One region of the Paenibacillus xanthanilyticus genome, then DNA from elsewhere that is predicted to be linked to it. Evidence: predicted binding sites of a transcription regulator. Region 1 holds the regulator's gene; the other holds the start of a gene.
What was found. The regulator LexA, encoded in region 1, represses DNA repair genes until DNA is damaged. The targets are predictions, from matches to a motif close to CGAACATATGTTCG.

Region 1 (6,516 bases):
ATTCAATGACGTCGAAAGACTGCTTGAGATCAAATCTTTAATTGAGAAAGGCGTCAATATTGCCGGTATTAAGCAAGTGATGAATCCGGTTTCAAAGGAATCCGAGGAAGCAACCGTCGTCACCGACCAGTCGGAAGTGAAACGTCGCGAGCTGTCGGATGCGCAGCTTCACCGTCTGCTCAAGCAGCAGCTGCTTGAGAAACGGCCGGGCAAAGCATCGTTGATCCAAGGCCAGCTGTCCCGTTTCTACAACAAGAAATAACGCAGCGATCTAACACTAATCCATGAAGGAGATGATTCTGTGAGCTACACGAAAGAGGACATCACCCGTATTGCGAAGGAACAGAACGTCCGTTTTATCCGTCTTCAATTTACCGACCTGCTCGGCACGATCAAGAACGTGGAAATTCCGGTCAGCCAATTGCAGAAAGCGCTCGATAATAAAATGATGTTCGATGGTTCTTCCATCGAAGGTTATGTTCGTATTGAAGAATCCGACATGTACCTTTATCCGGACCTCGACACGTGGGTTGTTTTCCCGTGGGTAACGGAAAACCGCGTCGCGCGTCTTATCTGTGACGTGTACATGCCGGATGGCACGCCGTTCGCCGGCGATCCGCGCGGCATTCTGAAACGTGCGCTGAAAGAAGCGGAAGCGATGGGCTTCACGGCGATGAACGTCGGACCGGAACCGGAGTTCTTCCTGTTCAAGACGGATGAGAAGGGCGAACCGACGACGGAACTGAACGACCAAGGCGGCTACTTCGATTTGGCCCCTACCGATCTCGGCGAGAATTGCCGCCGCGAAATCGTGCTGACCCTGGAAGAGATGGGCTTCGAGATCGAAGCCTCCCATCATGAGGTTGCTCCGGGCCAGCACGAGATCGACTTCAAATATGCGGATGCCATCCTGGCGGCCGACCAAATTCAAACGTTCAAACTCGTCGTCAAGACGGTTGCCCGCCAGCACGGCCTGCATGCCTCGTTCATGCCGAAGCCGCTGTTCGGCGTGAACGGCTCCGGCATGCACGCGCATCAATCGCTGTTCCGCGGCGAAGAGAACGCGTTCTATGACGAGTCCGACAAGCTTGGCTTGAGCCAAACGGCGCGTTATTACATGGCCGGCATTCTGCGCCATGCGCGCGCGTTCGCAGCGATCACGAACCCGACAATCAACTCGTACAAGCGTCTTGTACCGGGTTACGAAGCGCCTTGTTATGTGGCATGGTCCGCAAGCAACCGCAGCCCGATGATCCGCATCCCGGCTTCCCGTGGTCTGTCGACGCGCATCGAAGTGCGGAATCCGGATCCAGCGGCTAACCCTTACCTGGCACTCGCTGTTATGCTGAAGGCAGGTTTGGACGGCATAAAGAACAAAATGCCGCTTCCGGCGCCGGTAGACCGCAATGTATACGTTATGACCGAAGAAGAGCGCATCGACGAAGGTATTCCAAGCCTGCCGTCGGATTTGAAGGAAGCGCTCGACGAGCTGCTCCGCAACGAGGTCATCTGCGACGCGCTCGGCGACCATGCGCTTGCGCACTTCTATGAGCTGAAAGAAATCGAGTGGGATATGTACCGCACCCAGGTTCACCAATGGGAGCGCGATCAATATCTGACGCTGTACTAAAATAGATGTCCTTGGCTTGGCGTTGTCCGGAGGTATGATCTCAGTCAGCGCTTCAGCATCAAGCTGTTCAACTACAGCTGGAAACCACTTATATATTTTTAATAAAGTCTCCCTTTGATTTGCGTCGTTTGGCAATTCGAAGGGAGTTTTTTTTATGATTACAGATATAAAACGCAATGATTCAGACTATGGAGAGATCCGGAAAAGATTACAGCGGGAGGCTTAATTGTGGGTAAACTTATGGGCAATATCCTTTTTCGTCGAGTGGGCATAACGACACTGGTCATCGCGGGCATGATGCTCGCAGCAGGTGCAGGCGCCTATGCGGCCACGAAAATGACCTTGATCGTAAATGGCAAAAAATCAACCGTTGAACCTATATCCATTAAGGGGGTTACTTACGTCCCGCTCCGCTCTGCCGCTGAGATGCTTGGTGCAGAAGTCAATTATAATGGTGCTACGAAATCTGTGATGATTGCGAGCAAACCAGATTCGTCGCCTTTAGGCAATGAAGGCAATGGCGTGGTCGGTTCAGTTAACGGCGTTCCCATTACCAAAAATCAGCTTTACGCAGCGATGGCCGCAGTCGGCGGATCCCAAATGCTGGACAACCTGATACAAGAAGAGCTTGTGAAGCAGGAGGCGAAGAAGAAGGGGATCGTCATCAGCGACAAAGATGTGGATGCGGAAATGGCGCAGATCAAGAAGCAGTTCTCCTCCGATTCGGAATTTCATGCTGCTCTTCAGCAATCGAACATGACACTCGAAGATTTGAAGAAGCAAATACCGATGCAGTTACGTATTCGCAAGCTCGTGGAGCTGCGTGCGAAAGTGTCCGATGAAGAAGTGAAACAATATTTTGAGGCCAATAGAGCGATGTTCGATCAGCCTGAGGAAGTGAAAGCTTCGCATATTTTGGTCTCCACGAAAGCACAAGCCGATGAAATTATGATGCAGCTGAAGGGAGGCGCGGATTTTGCGAAGCTGGCGAAAGAACAATCGACCGACACGGGCAGTAAGGGAACCGGAGGCGATCTTGGTTTCTTCGGCAGAGGCGTAATGGTTTCTGAGTTTGAAGAAGCTGCGTTTTCGCTAAAGGTTGGAGAGCTGGGCGGACCGATCGAGACTGAGTTTGGCTTCCACATTATCAAAGTAACCGGCTATAAGGAAGCAAAGGCCGCTACGCTTGAAGGCAAAAAAGCGGAAATTCGAGAACAGCTCATCCGCCAGAAGATTGCGGAGCTTTCGCCTCAGTTGCTGGAAGAACTAAAGTCTAAAGCGCAAATTACGAATACGCTTAATGGGAGGTAGTGAAGGCGAAGGATTGCCTGCGCCACCCCGACGACCATGAATGACCAAGATGAAGAACCCTAGAAGCCATGTGCATCAGGGTTCTTCTCTTTGTTAACGACTGCGAGTGACATGCGCATGCGCCGAAGAGAAGTGAATACAAAAAAGAAGCGCGCACAAGGCGGCTTCCCGTTCGCCGGCACGAGGCCGGCTAAGATGAAGAAGGCGGAGCTTAGGATTTTCCGTGATCGACGAAAATAGAAATGACGACAAGAACGGCACTGATACCGTTTGCAAGATCATTGATCGTCTCGTCCGGAATTTGAATGCCGGCGCTGTCGAGCAGCAGTTTGGCCGCGCCAAGGATTCCGATGATCAAACCGGGTTGTTTCAGTTTCGTCAGCAACTTCATCACCTCGATCGAACTGGAATACGTTATGCTATGATGCCATGGTTCGAATCGATTGGACGAACGTTCGCATGCGAAAGCCTGAATTGGTCAAGTCGTTATGATGCCTATTATGCGTGAACGAACATGAGAGCAAAAGAAACAGGCAGACCTGACGACGTCTATCGTCGTAAGGTCTGCCTGTTCGATTACCTGTTCGATTAATGGATATCGCGGAAGAGTCCAATTACTTTGCCGAGAATCGTCACGTTGCGCAGCCGGATCGGCTCCATCGTCGAGTTCTCAGGTTGAAGACGGATGTGATCGCGTTCCTTATAGAACGTCTTGACGGTTGCTTCGTCATCCTCGGTCATCGCGACAACGATCTCGCCATTGTTCGCCGTCTGCTGCTGACGGACGATTACATAATCGCCATCATGAATGCCTGCTTCGATCATGCTCTCGCCCATAACGTTCAGAATGAAGACGTTGTCGTCTCCGACGCGATCAGCAGGCAGAGGGAAGTAATCTTCGATATTCTCGGTTGCCGTAATCGGTAGGCCGGCCGTAACTTTACCGACCACGGGTACTTTGGCGATCGCGAGCGGGAAAGGGATGCTCTCCATATCGGAGTCCAGTATTTCAATGGCGCGGGGTTTCGTCGGGTCGCGGCGGATCAAGCCCTTCTTCTCTAGCCGGTCCAAATGGCCGTGAACCGTCGAACTGGAGGCTAGTCCGACCGCTTCGCCGATTTCACGGACGGAAGGCGGGTAGCCCTTCTCCCGAACCTCGGTCTTGATGAATTCGAGTATCGCCTGCTGGCGGTTGGAAAGTTTCGACAAACGAGATCACTCCATAAGTTCATTTGTGTCAAATTATAACACAGAACCGGAGTTCGTACAAACATAAGTTCGAGAAACACAAGTTCGCATCGGGGTGCGAACAAATGTTCCAAATGTCGTTGACACCAAACGAGTGTTCGTGTTATTCTTAGTTCATCGAGAACAGAACAAACGTTTGGGGGAATCGAATATGGTAAACACGGTCTCTACTTATACATACACGGAACGGAAACAAGGTACGGCAAGACGCACGGCAGCGAACAAACGCGTCAAAAAGTTGAGAGCAAGCCATATTGCGAAATTCACGACAGTCGTTGCGTTCTTTTTCCTTCTTTTTATCGGATTCATGATTATGAAAGGCAATGCGACTACAGCCATTCCGGAAGCGCCGACGGCATCCGAACAGGTTATCGTAGTTGGCAGCGGCGATACGCTTTGGGCGATCGCAAGCGAAGTGAAGGGCAGCGGCGAGGATATCCGCGAAGTCATCTACTCCATCAAGCAGCGCAATGGGCTTCGAGAGAGAGCGTTGCATGCAGGCCAGAGCTTAATCATTCCGGCGGACCACTAGGTTCGCCGTTTTTTGTTGTTGTCTTGACAATGGACGAGCAAAAATGTCAAAGTAAAGAGTGGAATGTTGACTAGCATGAGCGTTACGGAAAGAGAGGCGTACCACTTTGGAGAAAATCATCGCACGTATAAACGAGCTGTCGCGCAAGCATAAGACCGTGGGGTTAACGGAGGAAGAGACAGCGGAACGCGCCGAGCTGCGCAAACAATATTTGGACAATTTCAAACGGAACTTCCGCGGGCAGCTGGATAATATCAAGTTTGTCGAGGACGAGGAAGACAACATCAAACATTAAGACATCAAGACCTCGAGCCGTTGGATCGAATACGAGGAGGAATGTCGATATGGAATACCGTTTATTAGGTAGAAGCGGACTTGCAGTGTCGGAGCTGTGCCTAGGCACGATGACGTTCGGCAATACGACGAGCGAGCAGGACTCCGTTGAGATGATTCATCGTTTTTTTGAGAAAGGCGGCAATTTCCTGGATACCGCGGACGTATACGTCTCCGGCCGCTCCGAAGAGATCGTCGGCAAAGCGATCCAAGGCCGCCGCTCGGAAGTCGTGCTCGCCACGAAGGTCCGGATGCCAACCGCGGATCATCCGAACGGGGCGGGAATCTCCCGCAAGCATATCATGGATGGCGTCGATGCCAGTTTGAAGCGTCTGCAGACGGATTACATCGACTTGTACCAGGTACATGTATGGGATCACGCGACGCCGATCGAAGAGACGCTCCGCGCGTTGGATGATCTCGTGACCGCTGGCAAAGTCCGCTATATCGGGTGCTCGAACTTTTTCGCGTGGCAGCTGATGAAGTCTTTGGCCGTCAGCGATATGAACCGGTACGTTCGTTTCATTTCCATTCAGCCCCAGTATAGCTTGGTTAGCCGGGAGATGGACCGCGAGATGATGTCGCTCTGCCGCGAGGAGAATATCGGCATCATTCCTTGGGCGCCGCTTGGAGGCGGTTTTCTTACCGGCCGATATAACCGGGAAGAACCAACGGCAGGCAGGCTGACGTCCAAGGTTGGTGAAAGCTCGTGGGCGTTGCGTAACTCGGACAAGAACTTCGCGATCTTGGAGGAAGTCCGGAAGATCGCCGGAGAGCTGGATAAGTCGCCGGCCCAAATTTCGCTCGCGTGGTTGTTGAGCCGCCAAGGGATCACCTCTCCGATCTTCGGCGCAAGCACGTTGGAGCAGTTCGAGGATAATATGGGCGCCGTCGGCTGGACGCTTCCGCGTGAGCTGTACGACCGCCTGGACGAAGTAAGCAAGCTGCCTTCGGAGTATCCGAATCGATTTATCGAGAAATTCGCACGGCCGTTTTAAGGCGCTGGGTTCAATCGGGGTTCGAGTAGAATCGCATGAAACCAAAAACAGGCATCATCCGTAATAGCCTGGGGGTTGCGCGTCGAGCGCGATCCCCGATCTCTATCTACCTGTAAATTAGGAGGCTCCCCATTTGTCATCAAGATCCTGGGAACGCAAAGTTCGCAAAAACCAGACACAGCTGAATAAGCAGCGCAAGAAATACGGCCAGACGCCGCTTCATGTGCAAAAGACAGAGGAAAAATTGGATACGTTCAAAGGCCGCAGTTTTATCATGCCGGCATTCCTCGTTCTCTTCATCGGGATGTACGTCATTACGACGTTCACGTCGGATTATTACAAAGATGCGGGCGCGATGTATTGGGTGACGATCGGCCTTTACGTGCTGATGGCAGTTATCTTCATTCTTCGCCGCCCTTATCTGTCGGTTGGCAAGGATTATGTCCGCACGCGCCGTTTCGGCG
Region 2 (6,516 bases), on a different contig from region 1:
TTCCATCTCCCGGTAGTAACGGTCGATGCTGTTCTGAATCTGCATTGCGATCTGCACGGTATACGTATTCGCATCCTTCTCGACTTGATGGATGTACTGTTTATAGCTAAGGAAGCCGATCAGGGTTAATGGTATGGTGCTTAACAAACAGAACAGAATCATAAATTTCAATCGAAGTGGAATGAACAGTCGTCTCACGCTTCTCTTTGCCCCCCGGATGCTAGTCCCTCAGTACTAGTGAAAATTATAGCATCTCCGCCGATGATCGTTGATAGAAAAGGAACATACCCTATCTAATATAAAATCCCCTTCCGGTGGCGAAAGGGGATTGCATAGGCTAGAGCGATTTTGCATGTTACGATCTTTGCACACATAGGCTTTCTTCTTCCATTCTACTTGCATGGATACACCGATGTAATCCCACATTGTACAGAACAGGTATGCTTTTTACAGGTCTTATTCGCCTGCCAATAAGATTCTTCTTCCCCCCTACCTGTCCATGGTAATTAATTCGTACAAGGCGCGTACGTCGCAACGAAGGGAATCCGCGATCGATATGGCGATTTTGAGCGGCATCACTCTTTTGTTATCCATAAAGTCATAGATTCGTTCAGGTTTGAATAGCAGCTCCTTCGCCAACGATTCCGCCGTTTTTCCGGATTCCAGTAATCGTTCATGCAGTAAGCAGCGTCCAAGTTCAACTTTCAAGCAGGGATCCCTCCAGCGTACCATCCTATTTGTACCTAAAAGGGTTTCCATTGTTCGCGTAAATAAACATTGGAGAATGTGCACGAATGCTGCGTAACGGATGTGCTGCCTACATTTAGGGGCCTGTTTCAGAAATTTATGGTATACTAGGAACAAATGTTCTTTTATGCCTGAAAGGGGGCTGACGATATGGTAAAGCAACCTGTTTATGCGGAGCAAGAAACACGGAGCGCCTTTAGCAATACACGCCCTTTGATACGCCAAAGGACAGGTTTGACCAACGAGAACGTACACAAGATTGCGGAGTTAATCCGTCATTCCTACATGGATCGAGAACGTATTCGGATTACGGTTTTCGGCTCCTATGAGGATCGAACATACAGCGGGATCGTCGAGAAACTTGACCAGTTTCATAATCGCCTCCATGTAGGAGACCAATGGATTTTTTTCCACGACATTATCGATGTTTCCCGTATCGACGCCTGATGCAGGAAGGTCACGCCAATGACGCCGCTCAGATAATGGGCCTGCTATATAGACCCTTTCTGAGCGGTAGGCTTCTGTGCTTTTTTAGGACGGCTTAAACATCTCCGACACATACCTGGCAATCCGTACACTGATCTCCGCCCGCGCCACATCGCGCATCATGGCAAAGGTGTCCTCATATCCCCGGCACACAAATCGATAATGAATAGCGCTGTCTACGCGCTCTTCTTCAAACACTTTGATATTTCGGACCTTCATTTTCTTCCTAACTTCGCTAAGATCGGCGTGGATGCGCGTCATCAAAACCTGGGAAGCCTTGATATATAAGCTTTTCAACGAATAGGAAGTAAGCCCGATTTCCGTGCTGTTTTTTTCTACAATCGTAAGCATCATGGGGAGCAGAACAAAATCGCGAACCAATTCGAGTTCTTCCTTGCTCGGCAGTTCGGTCTTCGCCTGTTCATGCTGCCCGTGCCTCCGACTGAGATATTGTTCTCGATGTTCCGGGAGCATCATACGGCTGGATTCCCAGCGGCCGTTACCTTGAAGTTTCTTACTCACTTATAGTGCCCCCCGATTTTTGCACTACGTTCAAGCGCTTGCGCAGCCCCTAATAAAGAGGAAGCTCGCAAGATTGCGGTACCTCCATAACGGTACTTGATTTGATCGGTAGCTCGTTCTAATCGCCTTGCTTTCTCCCGATTACCGAAAAGGGTCAGCTGGTATTGCGTATCGCGGGTCAACTTCGATACCACCACGCCAAGCTTACGGACAGGCATCTCGTCCCAATGGGCATAAAATAACTTCCGCGCCGTTTCAAAAACTTCATTCGTGATGTTGGTCGGATCAGCAACCGTGACCTGTCGATAGAATCCCGTAGGTCTGTCGAAGTCGGCTCCTTGGCAGCCTACGGAAATAACGGAGCCCATATATCCCTTGGCTCGACAGCGCCGGCATACCTCTTCACTTAGCTCAAGCAGTATGACTTCAATGTCTTCTTTGCGGCTGTAGTCGCGCGGCAGCGTCATCTGATGGCCAATCGCCTGCTGGACATCATGCGTACCCGGTGTAACCGCGCTGGAATCGATCCCGTTCGCGGTTTGCCAATATAATTCAGCTTGAATGTCGCTGTTTTTGCCCATTACAATTCTCATTTTCCGCTTCAGCTCTGCGAGCGGCAGCCGGGCGATATCCCCGATGGCGGTAATCCCCATCCGGTTAAAATGAGCCGTCATCCGCGAACCAACACCAAACATTTTGTTCACGGGCTGCGGCCACAACAGACTCTCCACCTCACTTTTAGGCAGCGTGAAAATTCCCGTTTCACTTTTCTTTGCCCAGATATCTGTAGCCATCTTAGCCAAGATCTTCGTGGAGCTTATACCAATTCTGATCCAGACGCCTGTATACATCATCACCTTAATCTGAATCCTTCGAGCAATTTCTTCGGGTGATCCGAAATACGAAAGCGAACCCGTGACATCGAGAAACTGTTCATCAATCGAGAAGGGTTCGACTAAGTCCGTAAACGACTCAAAGATCTCCGTAATCATAAGGGATACGTCAATGTAGGTCTGCATGTGCGGACGAATGACCACCACATCCGGACATTTTCCCAAAGCTTCCCCCAATGTTTCTGCGGTTGTAATACCGAATTTTTTAGCGATTGGACATGCCGCAAGTACGATTCCTGATCTGCGTGCGGGATCGCCAGCCACAATGAGTGGCTTATCGCGATATTCTGGGTGCGCTGCTTTTTCGACTGACGCATAAAAGGATTGGCAATCCGCCAACATGATAACGGGCACCACCATAATGACACCCCCAATAACCGAAAGTATGTTCGTGTTTTTATTATATACCGAATGTATGTTCGTGATGCAAGGTCTAAATCCCCAGTGGGAGGTATTTTTTCAAATCCAATTTCTGACTACAACATAATTGGATCTTCCGCTGAAAGACCGACGCCGCGCGCGGGGAATACCGATTCAGGGATGCCCAACCCATAAGGGGAAAATTCTGCTCGGCAACATACTCCGACTGCTTTTCGATTGAAGCCCGATAATCAATAACATTTGCATTTTGCAAATATAAGTGGTATAACGGAATCAGGAGGTCATGACAATGGAAAATGTACGGAACTTGTTTCAGCTGCTGTCGAGAAACTTCGGATTATTGAATGAGCAATGCTGCGACAACTGCTGCGGCCAAGAGATTTCGCTTGTGCAGAGCCATATCTTGTACGAGATCAACCGCCAGCACCAACCTTCCATGCAAGAAATCGCCGGTGCTTTAGGGATGGATATTACGACCTTCAGCAGGCAGGTCAAAACCTTAGTCGATAAGGGATTGGTTAAGAAAACGCCCCATCCCGCCGATAATCGCATCAATATCTTGTCCTTAACACCTGAAGGGCTTGGGATCGAGAATGACATTAATCTGACCGTAAATACTCAGCTTCACAGCGTTCTCTCGACAATGACAGATTTCGAAAGAGATACCGTCATACGCTCCATCAAACTTTTTAACGATGCCATGCAGAAATCAACTTCATGTTGTTTACCTCCGAAATAATGGGGGTTTACTTTTAAGCTCATAATTGCAAATTGCAAATATTAAACGACCAAAACAATCCAACCTTCATTTTAGGAGGACGACGAAATGATGAACCCCTTACCAACCGCGATTATTGGCGGCGGTCCCGTAGCTTTAGCAGCCGCTGCCCAGCTTGTAAAAAGAAACATGCCTTTTGTGCTTTTTGAAAGAGGCGCACAGGTTGGAGCTTCGGTTCGCAGCTGGCAGCATGTAAGCATGTTTTCTCCCTGGGAATTCAATATCGATGCAGCCGCTAAGGAGCTTCTGCTTGCGACGGGGTGGAGCCCGCCTCCGCACGATCAGATGCCGACAGGAGATGAACTGATTAAGCTTTATTTGGAGCCGCTAGCCCAACTGACGCCGATCAAGCCCTATATTCAATTGGAAGCGACGGTTAAAGCGATCTATCGCAAAGGATTCGATAAAATGAAAACGGCGGGACGCGAACGTGCGCCTTTCCTGATTGAATACGAAAAACAAGGCCATACGCATCGTGTAGAGGCTGCCGCCGTTATTGATGCAACAGGAACATGGCTTACCCCAAACCCGCTAGGAGCCAGCGGCACTTCAGCTGAGGGCGAAAAGGAATACACGCAGCACATCACATATGGCATCCCGGACAGCTTGGGTGCAAGCAGAGATCGATATGCCGGTAAGAATATCGTGGTCGTTGGCAGCGGGCATTCCGCTATTCAATCGCTTACGCTCCTCCACGAATTAAAACTGCAAGTACCCGAAACCACGATCCACTGGGTGCTTCGAAAGCAATCCGTAAATGATGCCTTTGGGGGCGGCGAAAACGACGGGTTGCCAGCTCGCGGCGAGCTTGGGACACGTGCCAACCGATATGTGCAGAACGGCAACGTCCTGGTTCACACCCCCTTCCTCATCCACCAGATTACGAAAGATCAAGCAACCCATAAGCTATCCCTGCATGGAACAAAGTTAGACCAAGGCTACACCATAGCTAAAATCGATGAGGTCATTGTCGCCGCGGGATCTCGACCTGATTTCACCTTCCTTCGCGAACTGCGGTATGCGAGCGATGCCGTTGTTGAATCCGTACCACAACTTGCCGATTTAATCGATCCTAACCTCCACAGCTGCGGCACGGTCCGTCCACACGGCGAAGCCGAACTCCGCCAACCAGAGAAGAACTTTTACATCGTGGGTTCGAAGAGCTATGGCCGCGCACCGACATTCTTGCTCGCGACCGGTTATGAGCAGGCGCGCAGCGTTGTGGCTGCTTTGGCTGGGGATTTTGAAGCTGCTCGCGAGGTAAAACTGCATCTGCCAGAAACCGGGGTATGCTCGGTGCCGAAATCCTTGCTGGCTGTTACGGAGCATGATACGTGCTGCGGGCCAAAACCGAAGAAGCTTTCGATTAAGCCGATCGCCGTGTCGTCGTCCTCAAGCAGCTGCTGCGGGCCAGTGAAAGAAGTGGAGTCATCCGGTGGCCAAACTTATGGTGTTGAATAAACGAAAGCGTCCCGGCCAGCCGATTCCTTGCTGCTAAGGATCGCTAATAATTTCGATCCTCCACAAAAAAGGGGATCCACACCTGGATCCCCCAATCATTAACCCTTATACAATTTTTCCAGTGCCTCACGCTGTGCCGGTTTAATATTCACCTTCGGCCGAATCGACTTCGCCAATGATTCAGCCTCTTCAATAGTCTGGCTTTTTCCGAGCTCAATAAGCGTTCCAACCGCCACAGCGCCGGTCCTCCCGCTGCCGCCGCCGCAATGGAACCCTACCTTTTTACCGCTCTTATAGGCCTCTACAACGTGATGAATGGCTTCCTTCAACAACTGATCTTGGGGTCCCTCCGCATTGTCGCCAAGAGGAATTTGAACCCATTCGAGGTTCTCGTTTGGATACGCGCACTCGGTTGCTTCTCCTCGTAAATCGACAACAACTTCGATTGCCTCATTCTTGAACATGTCTTCGACATCGGCAGCTCCGCCGAAAAAGATTTTATCCTCCACGAGGTTTTGGTAATTCTTCCGCATGTGATCAAACTCCTTTGTTTCGTTTCTCAAACGGCTTTACGAGTCATGATTTACTTACCCGTCTCCACGAACTCACGGATACGGCTCTTGATCGAATCGCGCACTTCACGGAACTTCGCTGTGATCTCTTCCTCCGTGCCCGTTGCTTTTGCAGGATCCTCGAAGCCCCAATGCCATTTCACGACGTTTGTATTCGAGATAACCGGGCAATGCTCGTCAGCGTGACCGCAAAGCGTAATCACGTAGTCGGCCCGATTGAGAATCTCAGGGTCGATTACATCCGAGGTATGGCTTGTAATATCGATGCCCGCTTCCTTCATCGTCGCAACCGCACGCGGGTTCAAACCATGTGCTTCGAGACCCGCGCTCTTGACCTCGTATTGATCTCCGCCGAGCTCTTTCAAGAAGCCGTCGGCGATTTGACTGCGGCAAGAGTTTCCTGTGCACAAAAAATAAACGAGTGGTTTCTTCTCCATAAGTAAGTTCTCCTTTAATTTGAACGATTTTAATTCACGGCTTTGCTTTTACGGCGCTTACCGGATTGAAGCTTATTGAAGATAAACAAAGCAAGGCCGGCTATACCTACAATCGCTGCAATAATGATCCAGATGTTCATCGTAACGGAATCGATTACCAGCAGCCATACATACAAGCCAATGAGGGTGATAAGAAGCGTCGGAACGGTCAGCGTGATGCCAACCTTAAAGTAATAGCC

Region 2: a site for LexA is predicted at 3,057-3,070, ahead of ACFSKT_RS06845 (DNA polymerase IV). Genes of this name have one in related genera too.

What each region holds. Positions count from the first base shown of each region.
Region 1 covers NZ_JBHUHA010000002.1:64,783-71,298, reverse strand. The annotation lists gene ACFSKT_RS17365 (MerR family transcriptional regulator) at 1-262, shown strand, start outside; gene glnA (type I glutamate--ammonia ligase) at 302-1,630, shown strand; gene ACFSKT_RS17355 (peptidylprolyl isomerase) at 1,859-2,941, shown strand; gene ACFSKT_RS17350 (hypothetical protein) at 3,153-3,326, opposite strand; gene lexA (transcriptional repressor LexA) at 3,530-4,150, opposite strand; gene ACFSKT_RS17340 (LysM peptidoglycan-binding domain-containing protein) at 4,341-4,721, shown strand; gene ACFSKT_RS17335 (DUF896 domain-containing protein) at 4,828-5,016, shown strand; gene ACFSKT_RS17330 (aldo/keto reductase) at 5,066-6,052, shown strand; gene ACFSKT_RS17325 (MFS transporter) at 6,186-6,516, shown strand, end outside.
Region 2 covers NZ_JBHUHA010000001.1:1,704,119-1,710,634, forward strand. The annotation lists gene ACFSKT_RS06830 (cache domain-containing sensor histidine kinase) at 1-198, opposite strand, end outside; gene ACFSKT_RS06835 (YolD-like family protein) at 898-1,194, shown strand; gene ACFSKT_RS06840 (YhjD family protein) at 1,279-1,755, opposite strand; gene ACFSKT_RS06845 (DNA polymerase IV) at 1,752-3,008, opposite strand; gene ACFSKT_RS06850 (MarR family winged helix-turn-helix transcriptional regulator) at 3,319-3,768, shown strand; gene ACFSKT_RS06855 (NAD(P)-binding domain-containing protein) at 3,856-5,268, shown strand; gene ACFSKT_RS06860 (protein-tyrosine phosphatase family protein) at 5,367-5,801, opposite strand; gene arsC (arsenate reductase (thioredoxin)) at 5,852-6,277, opposite strand; gene ACFSKT_RS06870 (arsenic transporter) at 6,307-6,516, opposite strand, start outside.